DNA from 2 places in the Actinomadura decatromicini genome. Region 1 is predicted to be linked to the other one. Evidence: riboswitches for the same ligand, from Rfam matches in the RefSeq annotation. Region 1 holds a riboswitch; the other holds the start of a gene.
What was found. A riboswitch is a leader RNA that binds a small molecule or an ion and turns the genes downstream of it on or off. The one in region 1 is predicted to bind glycine.

Region 2: another riboswitch for glycine. It lies ahead of gcvT (glycine cleavage system aminomethyltransferase GcvT); the one in region 1 lies ahead of gcvP (aminomethyl-transferring glycine dehydrogenase).

Annotation. Positions count from the first base shown of each region.
Region 1 is NZ_VSRQ01000007.1:68,148-73,495, reverse strand. Features, by position in the region: gene FXF68_RS29920 (tetratricopeptide repeat protein) at 1-149, opposite strand, end outside; gene gcvP (aminomethyl-transferring glycine dehydrogenase) at 269-3,142, opposite strand; glycine riboswitch at 3,204-3,315, opposite strand; glycine riboswitch at 3,316-3,410, opposite strand; gene FXF68_RS29910 (lysylphosphatidylglycerol synthase transmembrane domain-containing protein) at 3,646-5,348, shown strand, end outside.
Region 2 is NZ_VSRQ01000001.1:1,038,628-1,043,975, forward strand. Features, by position in the region: gene FXF68_RS43610 (hypothetical protein) at 1-275, opposite strand, end outside; gene cds1 (L-cysteine desulfhydrase Cds1) at 356-1,453, shown strand; gene FXF68_RS04075 (M50 family metallopeptidase) at 1,471-2,772, opposite strand; glycine riboswitch at 2,924-3,019, shown strand; glycine riboswitch at 3,021-3,120, shown strand; gene gcvT (glycine cleavage system aminomethyltransferase GcvT) at 3,188-4,306, shown strand; gene gcvH (glycine cleavage system protein GcvH) at 4,380-4,784, shown strand; gene FXF68_RS04090 (serine hydroxymethyltransferase) at 4,787-5,348, shown strand, end outside.

The DNA.
Region 1 (5,348 bases):
GCCGCCCGCGCCCGGCACGGCGTGTCGCCGAGCGCGAGCACCGTCCCGAACAACGCCGCCGCCCGGTCGGCCTCGCCGTTCTCGGCCAGCTTCCGGGCCTCCTCGCACACCTGCGCCGGGTCGAGGTCCGGCTCCGGGGACTCGCTCATCGATCTGCCCTCTGGGGTCGGGGACGCGCTGCCCTCACGGGGGTCGGGTCGCGCCCGAGCCTAGCGGGTGCGCCGCCCCCGAGGGGCGACCCTCAGCGCCCGATCCTCGGTCCTCGGTCTCAGTCCTCGAACGCCTCGGGGGGCGGGCAGGAGCAGATCAGGTTGCGGTCGCCGTGGGCCTGGTCGACGCGGCGGACGGGCGGCCAGTACTTGTCCTCGCGGAGGGCGGGCAGCGGGTAGGCGGCCTCCTCGCGGGTGTAGGCGTGCTTCCAGTCGTCGGAGAGCAGGCAGGCGGCGGTGTGCGGGGCGTTCTTGAGGGGGTTGTCCGCGCGGTCGTAGGCGCCGTCGGCGACCCGCTGGATCTCGCGGCGGATCTCGATCATCGCGTCGCAGAACCGGTCGAGCTCGATGAGGTCCTCGGACTCGGTCGGCTCGATCATCAGCGTCCCGGCGACCGGGAACGACAGGGTCGGGGCGTGGAAGCCGTAGTCGATGAGGCGCTTCGCGACGTCCTCGGCGGTGATCCCGGTCTCCTTGGTGATCTTGCGGAGGTCGGCGATGCACTCGTGCGCGACGAGCCCGTTCCGCCCGGTGTAGAGGATCGGGTAGTGCGGGCCGAGCCGGGCGGCGAGGTAGTTGGCCGCGACGATCGCGCCCTCGGTGGCGGCGCGGAGGCCGTCCGGTCCCATCATGGCGATGTAGGCCCAGGAGATCGGCAGGATGCCCGCCGAGCCCCAGGGCGCGGCGGAGATCGGGCCGACCCCGGTGTCCGGGCCCGCCTCGGCGCGCAGCGGGTGGTTCGGCAGGAACGGGGCGAGGTGCTCGCGGACGCCGATCGGCCCGACGCCCGGCCCGCCGCCGCCGTGCGGGATGCAGAACGTCTTGTGCAGGTTGAGGTGCGACACGTCCGACCCGAACTCGCCGGGACGGGCCAGCCCGACGAGCGCGTTGAGGTTGGCGCCGTCGACGTAGACCTGGCCGCCCGCGTCGTGCACGGCCGCGCACACGTCGGTGATCGTCTCCTCGAACACGCCGTGCGTGGACGGGTAGGTCACCATAATCGCGGCGAGCCGGTCGCCGTGCTGCCCGATCTTGGCGTGCAGGTCGTCGAGGTCGACGTTGCCGCCGTCGTCGCACTTCACGACGACGACGCGCATCCCGGCCATGACGGCGCTGGCGGCGTTGGTGCCGTGCGCGGACGACGGGATCAGGCACACGTCCCGGCGGTCGTCGCCGCGCGAGGCGTGGTAGCCGCGGATGGCGAGCAGCCCGGCCAGCTCGCCCTGCGACCCGGCGTTCGGCTGGACGGACACCTTCGCGTACCCGGTGATCTCGGCGAGCGCGTCCTCCAGCTCGCCGATCAGCTCGACGTACCCGGCGGCCTGGTCGACCGGCGCGAACGGGTGGATGTTCGCGAACTCCGGCCAGGTGATCGGCTCCATCTCGGCGGTGGCGTTCAGCTTCATCGTGCAGGAGCCGAGCGGGATCATCGACCGGTCGAGCGCGACGTCGCGGTCCTGGAGGCGGCGCAGGTAGCGCAGCATCGCGGTCTCGGAGCGGTGCGCGTGGAACACCGGGTGGGTCAGGTAGGGGCTCTCGCGGCGCAGGTCGTCCGGGATCGCCTCGGCGGGGGACTCGGCGGCGGGCGCGGCGCCGAACGCCTCCAGCACGGCGGTGACGTGCACGGGCAGCGTCGTCTCGTCGCAGGCGACGGCGACGTGGTCGGCGTCCACCGGGCGGAGGTTGACGCGGCGCTCGCGGGCGGCCGCGACGACCTCCGCCGCGCGGCCGGGCACGCGGGCGAGGACGGTGTCGAAGAACGCGCCGTGCACGACGTCGACGCCCGCGGCGCGGAGCCCGGCGGCGATCTCGGCGGCGCGGCGGTGCGTGCGCTGCGCGATCGCGGCGAGCCCGTCCGGGCCGTGGTAGACGGCGTACATGCTCGCCATCACCGCGAGCAGGACCTGCGCGGTGCAGATGTTGCTGGTGGCCTTCTCCCGCCGGATGTGCTGCTCGCGGGTCTGCAGCGCGAGCCGGTGCGCGGGCGCGCCGTCCGCGTCGACGGACACGCCGACGAGCCGGCCGGGGAGCTGCCGCTGGATGCCGTCGCGGACCGCCATGTATCCGGCGTGCGGGCCGCCGAACCCGTACGGGACGCCGAACCGCTGCGCCGAGCCCACCGCGATGTCGGCGCCCGACTCCCCCGGCGGGCGCAGCAGCGTCAGCGCGAGCAGGTCGGCGGCGACGACCGCCTGCGCGCCGCGCTCGTGCGCCTGCGCGATCACCGGCTCCAGGTCGCGGACGGCCCCGGACGCGCCCGGGTACTGCAGCAGCACGCCGAAGAAGTCGCCGTCCGGCAGCCCGCCGGACAGGTCGGCGATGACGACCTCGATGCCGAGCGGGACGGCCCGCGTCCGCACGACCTCGATCGTCTGCGGCAGCGCGTCGGCGTCCACCAGGAACGTGCCAGGCTCCTTGCGCTTGGAAGCCCGGTGCGCGAGGGCCATGCCCTCGGCGGCGGCGGTGGCCTCGTCCAGCATGGACGCGTTCGCCACCGGCAGGCCGGTCAGGTCGCTGACGACGGTCTGGAAGTTCAGCAGCGCCTCAAGCCGCCCCTGCGAGATCTCCGGCTGGTAGGGGGTGTAGGCGGTGTACCAGCCCGGGTTCTCCAGGACGTTCCGCATGATCACGCCCGGCGTGGTCGTGCCGTGGTAGCCGAGCCCGATCATCGAGGTGAGGACGGTGTTGCGGGCGGCGAGCTCGCGGAGCCGGTCCAGCGCGGCGCTCTCGCTCAGCGCGGGCGGCAGGTCCAGCGGCCGGGCGGTGCGGATCGCGGCGGGCACGGCGTCGGCGATCAGGGCGTCGACGCCCGAGTAGCCGACGGCCGCCAGCATCCTCGCCTGGTCGTCCGGGGACGGGCCGATGTGCCGGTCGGCGAACGCGGCGCGCGGGTGCTGCGGCGCGGCGACGGGCGCGAAGAACTGGGCCGTCATGGAGAGCCTCCTGGCTGCTGCGGGTCGCTCAGGTGAACCGCCGGGACTGACCGGCGGCCGGTTCTCCCCCTCTGTCATCGGCACCTGAGAGCTTCACCCGCGCGGCGGGGTTTCCCCTTCGGTGAGCCGCCCGTCCCCTCCCGCGGGGACCGGCGCCTGCTTTCCAGAGGTGCCTCGCCCGAGCGGTCCTTTTGCCTGAGAGGTTCCGGGGAGGTTGCCCCTTCGGCGCCCCACGCTGGCGGCGTGGGGTCTCTCCCGCACAGGGTCGACGGCATGTCCTGGACAAACCCTACCCAAAGATCGGTCGCGACGATCGTCCCGCCCCTCCGACGTGCGCCGCAGCGCTTCTACCCGTGAGTACGATGTGCACGTCCACCAGGGGGACCGGGCCTGGGACACTGATCACGCGATGGACGATCAGGGCGGCGGTACGGCGTGACGCACACGGGCGACGGCGCGGCGCGCGCACGGGCGCACGGGCGGGCGCGCGGGCGGGCGCGGCCGTGACCCCGGCAGCCGTGCCCGTCGACGAGCCCGCCCAGCCGGACCGGATCCGCCGCTCGTCCGACGCCATCCGGTTCGCCGCGTCCGTGGTCGGGCTGGCCGCGGTGATGCTGCTCGTGTCGATCGCGCAGCAGACGACGCACGGCCTGCAGACCGACATCGCGCAGGGCACCGCGCACGCACCGCGGCTGCTGCTGTCCCTCGCGACGCTCGTGTCCAGCTTCGGCGTGCTGGCCGTGCCGGTCGCGTTCGCGATCGAGCGGCTGCTCCGCAAGGACGGGACGCGCGTCGCGATCGCCCTGCTCGCCGCCGTGATCGCGTTCGGGATCACGGTGGGCCTCGACGACCTCGTCGTGCGGGCCGCGCCGGGCGGCGTCCTCGACTCGCTGATCTGGGGCGGCAGCGCCACCGCGCCCGTGCACACCGACATCGCGCCCGTGATCGCGTTCGTCAGCGCGGTCGGGATGGCGGGCCGCGTCCGCTGGCAGGCCGCGACCTGGACGCTGATCGGGCTCGCCGCGCTGACCGGGCTCACCGCGTCCTACGCCTCGGTCGCCGCGCTCGCCGCCACCTACTTCCTCGGCACCGCCATCGGCCACGGGACGCTCTACGCCGTCGGCACCCCGAACCCGCGCCCGTCCGGCGCCGCCGTCATGGCGGCGCTCGACCGGCTCGGGCTCCGCGCGGCGAAGGCGGCCCGGCTGGACGAGCCCGCCGAGGGCGCCGAGGAGGCCCGCCGGTACGGCGTCGTCCTCGGCGCCGGCCCCGCGGCCGGGCACGGCGTCCGCCCCCCGGCGCGGCACGGCGGCTGGGACGTGGAGGTCCACGTCCTGGACCGCGACCAGCAGACCGCCGGGCTGCTCTACCGGGTGTGGCGGCTGCTGCGGCTGCGCTCGGCGACGACCGGCCGGGCGCTGCGGTCGCTGCGCCGCTCCCTGGAGCAGGAGTCGCTGATGGCGTACGCGGTGGACGCGGCGGGCGTCCGCACCCCGCGCCTGCTCGGCACCTCGGAGGTCGGCACCGAGGCGGCCCTGCTCGCCTACGAGCACGTGCCGGGACGGCGGCTCGCGGACGTCCCCGACAAGGAGGTCACCGACGCCCTCCTCGCCGACGTGTGGCGGCAGTTCCGCGCCCTCCAGGCGGCGCGGCTCGCGCACCGGCGGCTGCAGGACGGCGCCGTCCTCGTCGGCGACGACGGCCGCGCCTACGTCACCGGCCTGCGCGCCGGGGAGATCGCGGCGGGCGACCTCGCGCTGCGCCTCGACCTGGCCCAGTTCCTCACCACCCTCGCGCTCCGGACGGGCGCCGAGCGCGCCGTCCGCACCGCCGCCGAGGTGCTCGGCGAGGAGGCCCTCGCCGCCGCCGTGCCGCTGCTGCAGCGGGTCGCGCTGTCGCGGGAGACCCGGGCGGCGCTGCGGCACGACCGGGAGCTGCTGACCCGGATCAGGGAGCAGATCGTCCGGCTGAAGCCGGAGACGGAGGTCGCGCCGGTCCGGCTGGAGCGGTTCCGGCCCCGGACGGTCTTCAGCATCGTCGCGCTGTCGATCGCGGCGTACATCGTCATCCCGCAGGTCGCGAGCCTCGACCTGCGCACCATGGCGGCCACGGCGAGCTGGCACTGGGTGGTCGCCGCGCTGGGCGGGGCCGCGCTCACCTACCTGGCGGCGGCGCTCATGCTGATGGGGTTCGTGCCCGAGCGGCT
Region 2 (5,348 bases), on a different contig from region 1:
ATCCCGAAGACGATGGCCGCGGCCAGTTCCAGGCGGACGTGCCCGTCCGGCACGGCGAGGCTCGCCACCCCGCCCGCCAGCATCAGCACGACCCCGAACACCACGTGGTGGATGTGCACGTCTCCGGCCGTCACGTTCCGGAACCAGCGCACGTCCGCCCGGATCATCCGGACGTTCACCCTGGTCAACACGAACGTGACGATGAACGCGACGAAGAAGCCGAACAGCGGCAGCCGCCCGGTCTCCACGATCCGCTCGTCGAACATCTCGATCATCTGCCCCCCGCAGCCTCCATGATGCCCGGCGACATGCACGGATATCGTGGGACCCCTGATGAGACGTCGGGGGGCCCCATTTGGATCGGATTGTTGACCGTTGTGATCCGGGCGGGCGGGCTTGGGTCGCCGAGGCCGTTCGGCTTGTCGATGCTGACGCCAACCGGAGCGCTGACACGCACCTGCACGTGTTCCCGCTGCCGCCTGAGTGGGGCATCGACCTCTACCTGAAGGACGAGTCCGTCCATCCGACGGGGTCGCTCAAGCATCGGCTGGCGCGGTCGCTGTTCCTGTACGGGCTGGCGAACGGCTGGATCCGCGAGGGGACGACGATCATCGAGGCGTCCAGCGGGTCGACGGCGGTGTCGGAGGCGTACTTCGCGCGGCTGCTCGGGCTGCCGTTCGTCGCGGTGATGCCCGCGTCCACCAGCCCGGAGAAGATCCAGCTCATCGAGTTCTACGGCGGGCACTGCCACCTGGTGGACGACCCGTCGTCGATCTACGCCGAGTCGCGGCGCCTCGCCGCCGAGTGCGACGGCCACTTCATGGACCAGTTCACCTACGCCGAGCGCGCCACCGACTGGCGCGGCAACAACAACATCGCCGAGTCGATCTTCGAGCAGCTGCGGCTGGAGCGGTTCCCGGAGCCCTCCTGGGTGGTGGTCGGCGCGGGCACCGGCGGGACGTCCGCGACGATCGGCCGGTACGTCCGGTACCGGCGGTTCCAGACGCGGCTCGCGGTCGTCGACCCGGAGGGCTCGGCGTTCCACGGCTCGTACGCCGACGGCGACCCGGAGCGGACGGCGGCGGGCTCGCGGATCGAGGGCATCGGGCGGCCGCGCGTCGAGCCGTCCTTCCTGCCGACGGTGATCGACCGGATGATCCGGGTGCCGGACGCGGCGTCCATCGCGGCGATGCGCTGGACGAGCGAGGTCAGCGGCCGGGACGTCGGCGGCTCCACCGGCACGAACATGTGGGGCGCGGCGGAGCTGATCGCGGGGATGCGGGCGCGCGGGGAGCGCGGCAGCGTCGTCACGCTGATCTGCGACGGCGGCGAGCGCTACAGCGGCACCTACGGGTCGGACGAGTGGCTCGCCGGGCAGGGCCTCGACATCGCGCCGTACCGGGCCGCGCTGGACGCCTTCATCAAGACGGGCGACCTGCCGGCGGTCCCGTGACGGCTATCCGGTGACGGCTATCCGGTGACGCGGACGGGGTTGAACAGGTCGGCGTAGATCAGCAGCCCGCCCATGACGATCAGCACGGCCGCCATCACGTACGTCACCGGCAGGGCCTTCGCGACGTCCACGTAGCCGGGGTCGGGCCTGCGGAACACCCGCGCGAACGCCTTCTTGATCGCCTCCAGCAGCGCGCCCGCGATGTGGCCGCCGTCCAGCGGCAGCAGCGGGACGAGGTTGAACAGCCCCACCGCGAGGTTCAGCGAGCCGAGCAGCATGACGAAGTAGGAGATCTTCTGCGTGCCGGTGAACTCCTGGGACGCGGCGACCTCGCCGCCGATCCGGCTGACGCCGACGACGCCGATCGGGCCGTTCGGGTCGCGCTTGTCGCCGCCGAACGCGGCGTTCCAGACGCCGACCATCTTCTGCGGCATCCGCACCAGCGCGCCCGCCGTGCGCGAGGTCAGGTCGCCCATCGTGCTCGCGACCGCGCCCGGCCCCTGCCGCTCGACGGCGCTGTCGGGCGTGATGCCGAGGAAGCCGACGTTGACGACCTTGTTCTCGTCCTCCAGGTCGTACATCTGGTTGCGGGTGATCGGGACGGTGAGCGTGATGTCGTGCCCGTCGCGCCGGACGGTCATCGGCACCGACTTGCCGCCGTCGCCGCGGATCAGCTCCTGCAGCTCGCGGTAGTCGCCGATCTTCTCGCCGCCGAACGCGACGATCCGGTCGCCGGGCTTGAGCCCGACCTGCTTGGCGGGCGTCGCGGGCGCGTTCGCCGGGCAGCCCTTGACGTCGGCCGACTGGCTCGCCGGGACCATGCACTCGGCGACCTCGCGGATCACCGGCTGCGGCTGGCTCGTCCCGATGCCCATCAGCAGGATCGCGAAGAACAGCACGGCGAGGACGAGGTTCATCGCGGGCCCGCCCACCATGATCAGCGCCTTCTGCCACCACTTCTTGGCGTAGAAGACGCGGTCCTCGTCGCCGGGCCTGACCTCCTCCAGCGCCGCGCCGCGGGCGGACTCGATGAGGCCCTGCCAGGGGCCGGTGCTGATCCGCCGGACCTGGCCGGGGGCGTCGCCGCGGCGCGGCGGCAGCATCCCGATCATGCGGATGTAGCCGCCGAGCGGGATCCATTTCACGCCGTACTCGGTCTCGCCGCGGCGCCACGACTTCATCGTCGGGCCGAAGCCGACCATGAACTGGGTCGTGCGGACGCCGAACAGCTTGGCGAACGAGAAGTGCCCGAGCTCGTGCAGGGCGATGGACACCAGCAGGCCGAAGAACAGGATCAACGCTCCAGCCAGGTAGGCCATGCGGATTGCCCCTCCGGGTCGTGCACCCCGCGCACCCAGGGTGATCTCCAGCAACCGTCTTAGAGTACGTCACGGGCCCGCATTCGGTTTAACGCACGAGCTCAGCCATAGGGCATGGACAAAGGGAACTGCTAGCCTTGCCCGCAGCCGACTATCCCGTGCGGGAGAGTCCCTCGCAGCCGGCGGGGGACGCCGAAGGAGCAAATCCTCCCCGGAACCTCTCAGGCCCACGGACCGCACGGGCCAGGCGACCTCTGGAAAGCGGGGACCGAGTCCCCCGCCGAAGGTGAAAGCCCGACCTCTCCGGGACGGGTGAAGCTCTCAGGCGCCGATGACAGAGGGGGAGGCACCGAGACGCCCGGTGCGCGGGTGGGACGATGAGGCCACGCGCGCCCGTGACGAAGGAGCCGAACCCATGTCCGCCGACAGGAACGACGCCGAGACCGCCGTGAAGAACCCGAAGAAGACGCCGCTGCACGACGTCCACGAGGGCCTCGGCGCGAACCTCGTCGACTTCGCCGGTTACCTGATGCCGCTGCGCTACGCGAGCGAGACGGCCGAGCACCAGGCCGTCCGCACCGGCGCGGGCCTGTTCGACCTGTCCCACATGGGGGAGATCTTCCTCGCCGGGCCGGGCGCGGCCGCGGCGCTCGACTTCGCGCTGGTCGGGAACCTGTCGCCGATGAAGGTCGGCAAGGCCCGGTACACGATGATCTGCGGGCCGGACGGCGGCGTCCTCGACGACCTGATCGTCTACCGCCTCGCCGACGAGACGTGGATGGTGGTCGCGAACGCCGCGAACGCCGACGTCGTGCGGGACGCGCTGACCGAGCGGGTCTCCGGCTTCGACGCCACCGTGGACGACAGGTCCGACGCCTACGCGCTGATCGCCCTCCAGGGCCCGCGTTCGCAGAAGATTCTCGAAGGCTTCACCGACGCTCCGCTGGCCGACCTGAAGTACTACGCGATCCTCGCCGGGCGGGTCGCCGGGGTCGACGCCCTGGTCGCCCGCACCGGCTACACCGGTGAGGACGGCTTCGAGCTGTTCGTCGACGCGGCCGACGCCGTCCCGCTGTGGAACGCGCTCGCGGCCGTGGACGGCGTCGTCCCGGCCGGGCTGTCCGCCCGCGACACGCTGCGCCTGGAGGCGGGGATGCCGCTGTACGGCAACGAGCTGACCGCCGAGACCACCCCGTTCGAGGCGGGCCTCGGCCGGGTGGTGAAGCTGGACAAGCCCGTCGACTTCGTCGGGAAGGCCGCCCTCGCGGCGCAGGCGCAGACCCCGCCGGGGCGCAGGCTCGTCGGGCTCGTCGCGCGCGGGCGTCGGGCGCCGCGGAAGGGGTATGCGGTCGTCGCGTCCGGCGGCACGCCGTGCGGGGTCGTGACGAGCGGCGCGCCGTCGCCCACACTGGGCACGCCGATCGCCATGGCGTACCTCGACAGCGGCGCCGCGGAGACCGGCCTCGCCGTGGACGTGCGCGGCCGGCAGGAGCCGGTGGACGTCGTCGACCTGCCGTTCTACAAGCGTTCCTAAGGAAGCCGTCCCGGGGGCGCGGGACCGACCGTCCCCCCGCAGCGAACCCCGTACAGAGAAGAGAGAAGTGATCGTGAGCGTTCCGGAGCAGCTCCGCTACAGCGAGGAGCACGAGTGGGTGGCGGGCCTCGGCCCCGCCGGTTCGACGCCGGAGGACGACATCGTCACCGTGGGCATCACCGCGCACGCCGCCGACGCCCTCGGCGAGATCGTCTACCTGGAGCTCCAGGTGGCCGAGGGCGGCGCCGTCGAGGCGGGCGAGGTCTGCGGCGAGGTCGAGTCGACGAAGTCGGTCAGCGACATCTACTCGCCGGTCAGCGGCGAGATCACCGCGATCAACTCGGCCGTGGTGGACGTCCCGAAGGTGATCAACGACGACCCGTACGGCGAGGGCTGGCTCTTCAAGGTGCGGCTCTCGGCGGAGCCGGGCGACCTGCTCGACCCGGTCGCCTACGAGAAGCTGATCGAGGAGGGCTGACCGTGGGCCTGAACGACCCGCTGGCCGCGGCCGACCCGGAGGTCGCCGCGGCCGTCGCCGCCGAGCTGCGGCGCCAGCAGTCCACCCTGGAGATGATCGCGTCGGAGAACTTCGCGCCGGTCGCGGTGCTGGAGGCGCAGGGCTCCGTCCTGACGAACAAGTACGCCGAGGGGTACCCGGGCAGGCGGTACTACGGCGGCTGCGAGCACGTCGACGTCACCGAGCAGCTCGCGATCGACCGTGCCAAGGCGCTGTTCGGGGCGGAGCACGCGAACGTCCAGCCGCACAGCGGGGCGCAGGCCAACACGGCCGTCTACTTCGCCCTGCTCCAGCACGGCGACACGATCCTCGGCCTCGACCTCGCGCACGGCGGGCACCTCACGCACGGGATGCGGCTGAACTACTCGGGCAAGGTGCTGAACGTGGTGCCGTACCACGTCCGCGCCGAGGACGGCCTGGTCGACATGGACGAGGTCGCCACCCTCGCCGAGGAGCACCGGCCCAAGATGATCGTCGCGGGCTGGTCGGCATACCCGCGGCAGCTCGACTTCGCGAAGTTCCGGG